Regions from separate parts of the Bacillus sp. 7894-2 genome, predicted to be linked through region 1. Evidence: predicted binding sites of a transcription regulator. Region 1 holds the regulator's gene; each other region holds the start of a gene.
What was found. The regulator LexA, encoded in region 1, represses DNA repair genes until DNA is damaged. The targets are predictions, from matches to a motif close to CGAACATATGTTCG.
Positions count from the first base shown of each region.

Region 2: a site for LexA is predicted at 1,926-1,939, ahead of uvrB (excinuclease ABC subunit UvrB). Genes of this name have one in related genera too.
Region 3: a site for LexA is predicted at 2,402-2,415, ahead of CHI10_RS13475 (Y-family DNA polymerase). Genes of this name have one in related genera too.

Region 1 is NZ_NPDG01000004.1:129,089-133,370, forward strand. It holds gene CHI10_RS01055 (MerR family transcriptional regulator) at 1-345, shown strand, start outside; gene glnA (type I glutamate--ammonia ligase) at 445-1,779, shown strand; gene CHI10_RS01065 (DUF4257 domain-containing protein) at 1,892-2,176, opposite strand; gene lexA (transcriptional repressor LexA) at 2,457-3,080, opposite strand; gene yneA (cell division suppressor protein YneA) at 3,238-3,570, shown strand; gene CHI10_RS01080 (YneB family resolvase-like protein) at 3,580-4,227, shown strand.
Region 2 is NZ_NPDG01000036.1:371-4,652, forward strand. It holds gene CHI10_RS06355 (M20 family metallopeptidase) at 1-884, shown strand, start outside; gene CHI10_RS06360 (alpha/beta-type small acid-soluble spore protein) at 1,041-1,316, opposite strand; gene CHI10_RS06365 (DUF2198 family protein) at 1,468-1,704, shown strand; gene uvrB (excinuclease ABC subunit UvrB) at 2,099-4,078, shown strand; gene uvrA (excinuclease ABC subunit UvrA) at 4,086-4,282, shown strand, end outside.
Region 3 is NZ_NPDG01000089.1:38,158-42,439, reverse strand. It holds gene CHI10_RS13485 (MBL fold metallo-hydrolase) at 515-1,489, shown strand; gene CHI10_RS13480 (SDR family NAD(P)-dependent oxidoreductase) at 1,490-2,284, shown strand; gene CHI10_RS13475 (Y-family DNA polymerase) at 2,542-3,801, shown strand; gene CHI10_RS13470 (YolD-like family protein) at 3,817-4,152, shown strand; gene CHI10_RS13465 (CDGSH iron-sulfur domain-containing protein) at 4,227-4,282, opposite strand, start outside.

The DNA of each region.
Region 1 (4,282 bases):
ACTGACCTGACCGCCAGGCAGATTCGCTACTATGAAGAGCACCAATTAATTTCTCCAGCTAGAACTGACGGAAATAGAAGGCTTTTTTCCTTAAACGACATCGATGTCCTTCTCGAAATTAAAGATTTAATTGATCAAGGCATTAATATGGCGGGGATCAAGCAGCTATTTTTTGTTAAAGAACAGCAAGCACTAACTGAAACAATGAATAAACAAGCTGAAAAAGCGAGACGCGATTTATCGGATGAAGAAATCCGGAAGCTTCTGCGCAAGGAAATTGTGCAGGCTGGCCGTTTTAATCGCTCTTCATCCCGGCAGGGCAGCATCCAACGCTTTTTCCATTAAGAAAGCCTTTTTAGCTCGTTGATAATGTCTTGGATTTCCAGGCGCACATTAACAGAGCAAAAAATAAATCACTATGTAAATTTAAGGGAGGAAATACCAATGGCGAAGTTTACCAAAGAAGATATTAAACGTATTGCAGAAGAGGAAAATGTGAAATTTGTCCGTTTACAGTTTACGGATATTCTTGGAACAATCAAGAATGTGGAAATTCCGATCAGCCAGCTTGAAAAAGCGCTTGATAACAAAATGATGTTTGATGGATCTTCAATCGAAGGTTTCGTGCGCATTGAAGAGTCAGACATGAATCTATATCCAGACCTTGATACTTGGGTGGTGTTTCCTTGGACTGCGGAAAAAGGCAAAGTGGCACGTTTGATTTGTGATATCTACAATCCGGATGGAACTCCATTTCTTGGCGATCCGCGCAGCAACCTGAAACGCATTCTAAAAGAAATGGAAGACCTTGGATACACTGATTTTAACTTAGGGCCTGAACCGGAATTCTTTCTTTTCAAGCTTGACCATGCAGGGGAGCCGACTCTGGAACTGAACGACAATGGCGGATACTTCGACCTTGCTCCGACTGATCTTGGCGAAAACTGCCGCCGTGATATCGTGCTGGAGCTCGAAGAAATGGGCTTTGAAATTGAAGCTTCCCACCATGAGGTGGCACCTGGCCAGCACGAAATCGACTTCAAATATGCGGATGCTCTAACAGCTTGTGACCAAATCCAGACATTTAAGCTTGTTGTTAAAACCATTGCCCGAAAGCACGGCTTGCATGCAACATTCATGCCGAAGCCATTATTCGGTGTCAGCGGATCCGGAATGCACTGCAACGTTTCACTATTCAAGGATGGCAAAAATGCATTCTTCAATGAAACCGGCGATCTTCAGCTAAGTGATGACGCCCGCCACTTTATTGCTGGTATCGTGAATCATGCAACTGCATTTACAGCAGTGACAAACCCTATCGTTAACTCATACAAGCGTCTGGTACCAGGCTATGAAGCACCTTGCTATGTTGCCTGGTCTGCTCAAAACCGTTCACCTCTTATCCGTATCCCTGCTTCCCGCGGAGTAAGTACACGTGTTGAGGTGCGGAGCGTTGACCCTGCTGCGAACCCATACCTTGCGATGGCTGTATTATTAAAAGCTGGCCTGGACGGAATCAAAAATAAAATGACTCCTCCTGCACCAGTGGACCGCAATATCTATGTAATGACAAAAGAAGAGCGTGAGGAAGAAGGAATCAAGGATCTGCCTCCTACATTGGCAGCAGCGCTTGAAGAGCTAAAGAGAGATGAGGTAATTGTTTCTGCTCTCGGCGATCACATTTTCGAACATTTCATTGAAGCGAAAGAAATCGAGTGGGATATGTTCCGTACGCAAGTGCATCCATGGGAGCGCGAGCAGTACCTGAGCATGTACTAAGAAAATATGACAACCCCTGGCTGATAAAGTCAGGGGTTTTTTTTATGAAAAATGCAAAAACCCCGTTTCAATTGAACGAGGTTTTAACTAATTTCTATCTCTCTGCATCTCTCTATTCTTTGTGTCTTATTTTTAAGAAATCGAGACATGTCAGTAGTGCATCTCCTCCAAATCCTGCAATCACCGCCAGTAGAACTACCTTTAAGGCAGAGTCAGGATCTGAAGATACGACCAAAAAAACAGCCGCTAAAGCCCCCATGATTACCTCTTCAAAGACCCCCAGATAGATGAACTTTTTTGTCCTTCTGGGTTTAACCATTTTGCCTTCTTTCCGAATATGTCCAACGACACCAACCAGCCCACCAATCAACAAAGCGAAGGTAATGTTCAAAAACATTTTTACTTCACACTCCTAAAGTCGAGATTTTGGACAAGCGACCTTAGGTTGATTCTCGGTGTATTACCATTATATTGAAAATGAATATAAAATAACATGCATAAAAATACCGAATTTTCTGAACAACAAAATAGTCATACATGACTGTAACCTTATGCTAAAAGAAAAGTATCAGTTACTTTCGTAGGATTTAACTGATAGTACCAGGTAATAGGAACTGATTACCTTCTTAATATTGGAAAAAACAAAAAGCAGGCAGCGATGCCTGCTTTTGAATCTATTAATGCATATGACGGTATACGCCTATAACCTTGCCAAGAATAGAAACATTGCGGAGGATAATTGGTTCCATTGTCGAGTTTTCGGGCTGCAGACGGATAAAATCTTTTTCTTTAAAGAATCTTTTGACCGTTGCTTCATCTTCCTCTGTCATAGCCACCACGATATCCCCATTATTGGCAGTGCTCTGCTGTTTGACAATTACATAATCTCCATCAAGGATTCCGGCTTCAATCATACTTTCGCCCATGATTTCAAGCATGAAAACATGCTCGTCAGCAGGAGCCATTCTTTCCGGAAGCGGGAAGTATTCCTCAACATTTTCAATTGCCGTTATCGGCTGTCCTGCAGTTACTTTACCTACGATTGGAACATTAACTGCACTGACCTTGGGAATGTTAGAAGCCTCGTCCAAATCTAAAATTTCAATAGCACGCGGTTTTGTAGGGTCCCTGCGAATCAGTCCTTTGCTTTCAAGCCTTGCGAGATGGCCGTGAACGGTCGAGCTTGAAGCCAGACCGACTGCTTCCCCAATTTCCCTTACAGAAGGAGGATATCCTCTTAATTTAACTTCTTCTTTTATAAACTCCAATATATCTTGCTGCCTTTTTGATAATTTCACCATCTTTACGCACCTCGTATGTGTTTTTATTGTCTCAATTATAGCATCAATTACCATTTGATACAAACATAAGTTCGAATATTTGTTGACACAAAACAAGTGTTCGGTCTATAATGAAAACATCAAATACGAACATACATTCTTTTAGAGGTGGTATATCATGCTGAACAAATTGTGGAAATCATATTCTTATGCTATTATTCTCTTCGCTTTAAGTGTGGCAGCATCATTTATAATGCTCATGCAAATAGAAACGCCTGATACGGAAAAGTTTGTGAAAGTCACTGTTGCAGAAGGTGATTCTTTATGGGAGATTGCTGAAAATTTTTCTTCTGAGCATTCTCTTACAAAAGATCAATTTATAAATTGGGTAGAACGAAATAATGGGATAGCGGCAGGTAGGATTTTTCCGGGTGATGAAATTGTTATTCCAGTAAAAGCCCTGGATGACCAGCCATATAAAGAGCTTGCCAGTTCAGACCTTAACGAATAAGGAGAAGTTATGAAAGCAATAATTTACTGCAGAGTTAGTACAACAAAGGATACTCAGGAAACATCCCTTTCAAGACAGGAAGAAGAGCTTTTGAACCTGGCAAAAACGCATGACTTTGATGTAGTCAAGGTCATCCGTGAACAGGCCAGCGGATACGATCTCGAAAGAGACGGTATATTGGTCCTTTTAGACTTAATTAAAAAAAAGGATATTAAAGTTGTTCTAATCCAGGATGAAACAAGGCTGGGGAGGGGAAATGCCAAGATTGCGATTCTCCATTGCATATTTAAAGAAGAAGTCCAGTTATATAGCATCTCGAATAACGGAAAGCTGGAGCTTTCGGAATCAGATTCGATGGTCCTCAGTATCGTAGGGATGGTAGAGGAGTATCAGAGAAAGCTGCATAACATCAAAATCAAACGCGGCATGCAACGGGCTGTTGATAAAGGATACAGGCCCGAGAAAAACCTAAGTAATCAGGGAGTAAATGGCGGCAGGGAAAGAATAGAGGTGCCGATAGAGGAAATTGTCCGGTTGAGGAAAAACGAGTTAACGTTTGCTGAAATTGCAGCTACGCTTAGAGGTTTTGGCTATAATATTTCCAAAGCAACTGTCCATAGAAGGTATAAAGAACATATTGATTCACTTGCTGAGTAGAGCACTTTCCTTGTCAAAAGTGCTCATTTTTAGTATGATGGCATTTGAGTTTCAG
Region 2 (4,282 bases), on a different contig from region 1:
CAAGTGTGGCAGCGGCCATTGCATTGAGCAAGGTTATTGATGAGACCGGAGGAGAAGCAGTAGTGCTTGGAACCCCGGCAGAAGAAGGCGGGCCAAATGGAAGTGCAAAAGGAAGCTTTGTGAAGCATGGCTTGCTTGATGGCATTGATGCCGCCCTCATGGTTCATCCGTCAAACCATACCCGTCTGACCAGTTCATCACTGGCCGTTGATCCGCTTGACTTCGAATTTATCGGCAAGCCTGCCCATGCAGCAGCTTCACCGGAGGAAGGAATCAATGCCCTTGATGCAGTTATTCAGCTGTTTAACGGAATAAATGCTCTCCGTCAGCAATTGAAGGATGATGTGCGAATCCATGGAATTATTACTCATGGCGGGGATGCACCAAATATTATCCCTGAGTATGCAAAAGCCAGATTCTTCATCCGTGCTTCAACCAGAACAAGTTTAAATGAGGTAACACGGAAGGTTAAAGCTGTCGCAGAAGGCGCCGCACTGGCAACAGGAGCTAAGCTGAATGTCATTGCTTTTCAAAACGAAGTAGATAACCTGCTGTTAAACAAGACATATGACCAGGTGTTTAAAGAAGTGATTGAAGACTTGGGGGAAACCGTAGTGGAAGGGGACCGGGATGGAATCGGTTCGACAGATGCCGGCAACATCAGCCAGGTGGTGCCAGCCATTCACCCTTATATTAAAATTGGTGCGGATGATCTCGTTGCTCATACTGTTCCGTTCCGGGAAGCAGCCGCATCTGCAAAAGGAGATGAAGCGCTGCTTACGGGAGCGAAAGGACTGGCACTCACTGCCTTCCAGCTGATAACGGAACCGGAACTGCTTAAATCCATTAAACAGGAATTTCTAGAACGAAAAGCTGCTGAATAAGAACAAAAGCTATCCTTTTGCGGGATAGCTTTTCCTCTTTATTGTGAGAGTTTTCCTCATATTTAAGGGGTGTTTCCCTGGTTTGCTGAGTCTTTTCCTTAAATCAAGTGTTCGTTTCCCCAATTTCACCATTCTTTTCCCAAAGTTCACATTTGCCTACTGTTCCTTCATCCGTTCCTGTGCTATCCGGATAAGTTCCTTCACCATGCTGCCGCCAATCTTTCCTCCAACAGTTCCTGCCTGTTTGGATGTAAGCCGGCCATTATAGCCTTGCTTCAAAGGCACACCTGCCTCCTCAGCAATTTCATATTTCACTGCGTCAGGATTTTCTCTGTCAACATGATATCCCTGGTTCGCCATTACCTGATTTTTCAGCTGGTCCAATGCACCTCTTGATTCCGGTACTAGCGGGCGTCTCTTTCTTCTGGCCATGAAGCATTCCTCCATAAAAAGTTCATTTTTCTTATTATGTGAAAGAACGCTTGGAATAACACTGAAAAAACTTGTACATCCTCCGGTGAAAAGCTATTCTAATGGTAGAAACCTTGAGTTTTTTGTGAAAAACCAAAAGAAGGTGTTTTAAATGGGGTTAAAATACTTGTCAGCGCTTCTGCTTCCTGGACTGCTGGTATTGTTTTTTACAAGAGTCAGCTATAATCGTGTAATCGGGCTGGTGCTGACGGTGGGACTTATTGCTGCTTCTGTATATAAAGGCTACACCAATTCATTTGCCCTAATCGTTATAGACGCATTTTCACTGACTGTCGGGTTTTGGTATGCCCAAAAATTAAAGCCGAAAATAAAGCCAAGTGCGGAATAAATTTTGCAGAGCCTGTCGAACAAACCTTTCGACAGGTTTTTTATTTAATTATTTAACAGCTGTTTTTAGGCATCCGTCATATCAGCTTTTAATGGAATTCAATCAAACGTTTGATTAAACTTAAAGCAATCAATCAAACGTTTGATTAACCTTTCTTCGACAATCCCCTCAATATTTCGGCATATTTCCCAAGCAATATTTTCTTAGCAAAAACAGAAAAACGAATATCCGTTCGCATATTATTGGTTTGTTTTAGGCTCTTTGTGGTAGAATGATGATATGAGTTTTGAGTAAAAAACTGACAAATCAGCTGCGCATCCCGGATTTTAAATTATTTCAATGCTGGTTTGTGTTTAATATATAGAAAAAAGCAATTTGAACGGGAGGCTTTTAGGTGAAGGATCAATTTGAATTAGTCTCAAAATATTCCCCGCAGGGCGACCAGCCGCGGGCAATCAAAGAAATAGTGAAGGGAATCAATTCCGGCAAGAAACACCAGACACTTCTGGGTGCGACAGGAACGGGTAAGACCTTCACGATTTCGAATGTCATAAAAGAAGTAAACAAGCCGACGCTTGTTATTGCACATAATAAAACACTTGCAGGTCAGCTATACAGTGAATTCAAGGACTTTTTTCCAAACAATGCGGTTGAGTATTTTGTCAGCTATTATGACTATTATCAGCCTGAGGCGTATGTGCCTTCGACAGATACTTTTATTGAAAAAGATGCAAGCATCAATGACGAAATTGATAAGCTTCGCCACTCGGCTACTTCCTCCCTGTTTGAGAGGAATGATGTCATTATTATTGCCAGTGTCTCCTGCATATATGGTTTGGGATCGCCTGAAGAATACCGAGAAATGGTGCTGTCCTTAAGAACCGGAATGGAGATTGAGAGGAACCAGCTTCTTCACAGGCTCGTTGACATCCAGTACGAGCGCAATGATATCGACTTCCAGCGCGGTACCTTCCGTGTACGCGGAGATGTTGTCGAGATTTTCCCGGCATCACGGGATGAGCATTGTATCCGTGTAGAATTTTTCGGAGACGAAATAGACCGGATCCGTGAAGTGGATGCCCTAACAGGTGAAATAATGGGTGAACGTGAGCATGTGGCGATTTTCCCGGCATCCCACTTCGTAACGCGTGAAGAGAAACTGCGAATCGCCATCCAGAACATTGAAAATGAACTGGAAGTGCGCCTGGCTGAATTAAGAGAAAACGATAAGCTTCTAGAAGCCCAGCGCCTCGAGCAGCGGACCCGCTATGACCTTGAAATGATGAGGGAGATGGGTTTTTGTTCCGGCATTGAAAACTACTCCCGTCATCTTACGTTAAGGCCTCCTGGTTCAACACCATATACCCTTCTGGATTACTTTCCGGAAGACTTCCTGATTGTGATTGATGAATCGCACGTAACTCTGCCGCAAATACGCGGGATGTTTAATGGTGACCAGGCAAGAAAATCCGTGCTTGTGGACCATGGTTTCCGTTTGCCTTCAGCGATGGATAACAGGCCTCTTACGTTTACCGAATTCGAAAAGCATGTGAAGCAGGCTGTCTTTGTTTCGGCAACTCCCGGCCCTTATGAGCTTGAGCATACACCGGAAATGATTGAGCAGATCATCCGCCCAACCGGCTTGCTTGATCCTACAATTGATATCCGTCCAATCGAAGGTCAAATTGATGACCTCATTGGCGAAATCCAGGATCGTGTTGAGAAAAACGAACGTGTGCTTGTCACCACTTTAACGAAGAAAATGTCTGAGGATTTAACAGACTACTTAAAGGAAATCGGCATTAAAGTTCAGTACCTGCACTCAGAGGTGAAAACGCTTGAGCGGATTGAGATTATACGGGAGCTTCGTCTTGGCAAGTACGATGTGCTGGTCGGGATCAACCTTCTGCGGGAGGGACTGGATATTCCTGAAGTATCCCTTGTTACCATACTTGACGCTGATAAAGAAGGCTTCCTCCGTTCGGAACGTTCACTCATCCAGACGATGGGGCGTGCAGCACGTAATGCAAACGGCCATGTCATCATGTATGCAGACCGGATTACGGACAGCATGGAGAAAGCCATCAGTGAAACAAAGCGCCGCCGTTCCATCCAGGAAGAGTACAATGAGAAGCATGGCATCACGCCAATGACTATTCAGAAGGATATTCGCGATTCGATCCGTGCAACCCATGCGGCAGAAGAGCAGGAAGAATACCAGCCGTCAGCAAAGCTCGGCAAGCTGAACAAGAAAGAGCGCGAGAAGCTGATCGGCGATATGGAAAAAGAAATGAAGGAAGCGGCCAAATCCCTGAACTTCGAAAGGGCTGCCGAGCTTCGTGATTTAATATTAGAGCTGAAAGCGGAAGGATGACGTAAAAATGGCGATGGATAAACTGATTGTAAAGGGTGCCAGAGCCCATAATCTGAAAAATATAGATGTCACCATTCCAAGAGATAAGCTTGTCGTCCTGACCGGACTTTCAGGTTCAGGTAAGTCCTCTCTGGCCTTTGATACGATTTATGCAGAAGGGCAGCGCCGCTATGTGGAATCATTATCTGCTTACGCGCGGCAATT
Region 3 (4,282 bases), on a different contig from region 1:
TGTGTTTTTGAAAAGGCATCTCGATCCCGATAACGCCGGGGGTGCGTTTAGGTTTTCCTAACAGCTCATAAGGCAGGTTCAATGGTCAAGTGGACGGTGAAGCCTTTCAGCCGTTCGAGCTTCACTCTCTTTCGCCGTTTTCCATTTACTAATCTTATTCATCGCTATTTTTCTGCTGTACAGAAGTACAGCTTTGATTTGTGAAAATCAAATTTTAATTGTGATTATGCAAGAAGACACACTTAGTTGTCAAGAAGTATTTTTTGAAAAATTATCAATATTACATAAAAATTATGTGAAAATAATGACAATTACTAAAAAGAACGGTACACTTATTTTTATATATGTAAATTTCTAAATTATGTTATTGAATTCCGTTAATATGTGCGTATGGCAAATGCTGATATTTTAAGGGGATAACAGAACAATTTACTTAAAGGGAGCATGCCTGCGGAAGTATATAGAAAAACAGCTTTATTTTATTTAAATATAGTGATTTTAGGGGGATTGTAAAATGGCAAAATGGAAGGATGGTATTGCAAAGATTGTTATCCCGACTCCTTTTCCTGTCGGCGACGTTAATGTATATGCAGTAAAAGGGGAAAAGCTGACTCTTGTCGATGCCGGGCCTAAAACGGATGAAGCATGGGAAGCTTTAAAATCCCAGCTTAAAGAGCTGAATTTAACTCCCGGTGATTTTGAACAGGTTGTTCTCACGCATCATCATCCCGATCATGCCGGACTGCTTGACTTTTTCCCGGACAATCTTGATGTGTTCGGGCACCCGTTTAACCAAAGGTGGCTGTCCCGTACTGACGAATTTCTAAAATTTCATGATGAGTTTTACATAAAACTGTTTAACGAATTTGGAATTCCTGAAAGGTATGCTTCCTTTATTAACAAAATGAAAAAGACTTTGCGCTATTCCTGCAATCGTACCCTGACAGGAGAGCTGAAGGAAGGCAGCCAGCCTGAAGGGCTTAACGGTTGGACGGTAACGGAGACCCCCGGGCATGCACAGAGCCATATAGGTTTATTCAGGGAGAAAGATGGTGTATTCCTTGGAGGAGACCATTTGCTTGCACACATTTCACCTAACCCTATCCTGGAGCCGCCGCTTCCCGGCAATGCGGAAAGGCCGAAGCCGCAGCTTCAGTATAACGAGTCTCTGAAAAAACTGCGGCAGCTGCCGATATCCCTTTTTTATTCCGGACATGGGGAGGATATTACAAATGTGAATGGGTTAATAAGCGAAAGGCTTGGCCGCCAGCATGAGCGGGCAATGAAAGTAAAGGCATGGCTCGAGTCCGAATCGCTCACTGTTTTTGAGGTGTGCCGCCGCCTTTTTCCGAAGGTTTATGAGAAGGAGCTTTCCCTGACCATTTCTGAAACAATCGCACAGCTTGACTATTTGCATTCAATAGGAGAGATTTATATAAATAAAGAGGATGAAGCATTCTTGTATTCCGCATCAAAAGAGGTGGTTTGATTGTCAGACCGATTAAAAAATAAAAATGTGATTATCACCGGTGCATCAGGCGGAATTGGGGCCCAAATGGCCGTCCTTTGTGCCGAAAGGGGAGCAAATCTTGTCCTTCTTGCCCGCAGCCTTGACAAATTGCAGGAGCTGCAGGCAGACTTGCGGAAGCGCTTTTCAGTCGATGTACATGTGTATAAGCTTGATGTTTCAGACACTGACAAAGTTTCGGCTGTTTTTTCAGAGATCATTGCCCGGTCTGGTCACATAGATGTGCTTGTGAATAACGCCGGCTTCGGTGTTTTCCGCGAGGCGCATGAAGCAAAAGTTGAAGAAATAAAGGGAATGTTTGATGTAAACGTTGTTGGCTTAATGGCCTGCACGAGCATGGTGCTCCCAGTGATGAGGAAACAGAGGAGCGGCCATATTATTAATATCGCTTCACAGGCCGGCAAAATGGCCACACCGAAATCGAGTGTCTATTCCGCAACCAAGCATGCGGTTCTTGGCTATACAAACAGCCTTCGGATGGAGCTTGCTGACAGCAATGTATTTGTGACTGCAGTTAACCCCGGACCGATTGAAACCAATTTCTTTACGATTGCAGATGAAAGGGGCACATACGTGAAAAATGTCAGCAAATTTATGCTTAAGCCTGAATACGTGGCCCGCAAGGTAGTCAATGCCATGCTCCGACCGGTCAGGGAAATCAACCTTCCGCGGTGGATGAATGCGGGGAGCATCATCTATGCCCTTTTTCCGGGCTTGTTCGAAAAAATTGGAAAGCGCGCATTCAATCAAAAATAAGAAGCTAGAAGCTGCAGCCCAATGCCTGCAGCTTCTTTTGTTTTTGGCTGGTGAGGCGTCTATCCCGGGGAGAAAGAACCACTTTTAAGAAAAACCGCGTAAAATTTCCATTGAAACCGAACGCATATTCGCTTAATATAATGGGTATACATATACAGAACGGATGTTCCTGTAATATTTTTGGGTTCAGAGGGGCTATGCAGCATAGAAGCTGATAAGCAGAGCCTTATGTTTTTTTGAAGGAGGATGTCGAAGTCATGATTGATTACAGCTCAATGCCGAACGATCAAATTTTGTGTGTTGATATGAAGAGCTTTTATGCAAGCTGTTCTGCTGTCATGCTTGGTCTGGATCCTCTTGACTGCTATCTTGTAATTGCAGGGAATGTGGAACGGAAGGGGAGCGTTGTTCTGGCGGCCTCTCCGCGAATGAAAAAAGAGTTTGGAATAAAGACAGGGTCCCGTCTTTTTGAGGTCCCCCAAGATCCGCGCATTAGAATTGAGGAGCCGAAAATGGCGACTTATTTAAGAATCTCCACTGAAATCACCAGGGTGTTTAACCGTTATGTCCCCAAGGAGGCCATCCATACGTACAGTGTCGATGAAAGCTTTATAAAAGTAGACGGCGCAGTGCATCTCTGGGGTAATGCCCAGACGATTGCCTGGAAAATAAAAGATGATATTGAACGGGAATTTCAGCTTCCCTGTGCCATAGGAATAGGGCCTAATTTACTAATGTCAAAGCTCTGCCTGGATCTTGAGGCGAAAAAAAGGGGAGTTGCACAATGGACGTATGGAGATGTAAAAACAAAGCTGTGGAATATATCCCCGTTACGGGAAATGTGGGGCATCGGCCGCCGTGTTGAAAAGACATTGAATGGAATGGGGGTTTTTACAGTCGGCCAGCTTGCCCGCTATGATCTGGCTAAGCTCGAGAAGAAGTTTGGGATTATGGGCAATCAGCTCTATCACCACGCATGGGGGATTGATTTGTCGGAAATAGGCGCGCCGATCATGGCAGGACAGATCAGCTTCGGTAAAAGCCAGATATTACTGAGGGATTACAAAGAGGAAAAGGAAATTAAGCATGTGGTCCTTGAGATGTGTGAAGAAGTGGCAAGAAGGGCCCGCAGCCACCGCAAAGCCGGCAGAACCATCAGCTTTGGCCTTGGCTACAGCCAGGATGAATTCGGAGGGGGTTTTTACCGCTCCAGGACCGTTGATCAGCCAACCAATATTACGATGGATCTTTATCGGGTCTGCCTCGAGCTTTTTGACGAGAATTATGAGGGGAAAACAGTACGGCAGATTTCCATTTCCCTCGGCAATATTACGGATGATAGCGAAATGCAGCTGAGTCTGTTCGACTTGGATGGCTGGAAAAAAAGGGAGCTCGGCTATACTGTCGACCGGATCCGCTCCAAGTTTGGAGGAGGAGCTCTGCTGAGAGCCGTTTCTTATACAGGTGCAGGAACCGCCAAACACCGTGCGACATTGGTTGGCGGCCATAAAATGTAAAAGGGGGGTCAGCTTATGATTCGCGATCGGGGCAGAATTAAATGGACTTCCATGATGCTGCCGGAACATGTAAAGCTCTTAAGAGACTGGGCAAAGGAAGACACATACGAGCAAAAGCGGGAATTGGATGAGCAGAAGCTTGAATATATGAATGAAATTCTTTCAGAGGCAATGGAATTTCAAAAGAACGTCACACTTACACATTACAGGGGCAGAAATTATGAACTGGTCATCGGGAGCATCCATTATTGGGATGACCTTGGCCAAAAGCTTCATATTGTTGATCGGTTTGGGGATATTCACCGTATCTCCATTAATGATATAGCGGATGCCCGGTTTACGGAAGAATAGTGCTGTCTGAACTGGATGAATTCAAGAAAAAAATGAAAAAAAAAAACGGGGATGACTGTCCCCGTTTTCAACCCTTATTGCTTGTCATCGGAGGTTTTCTCCGCGCGGACACAGGATTGGAAAGTTCCTT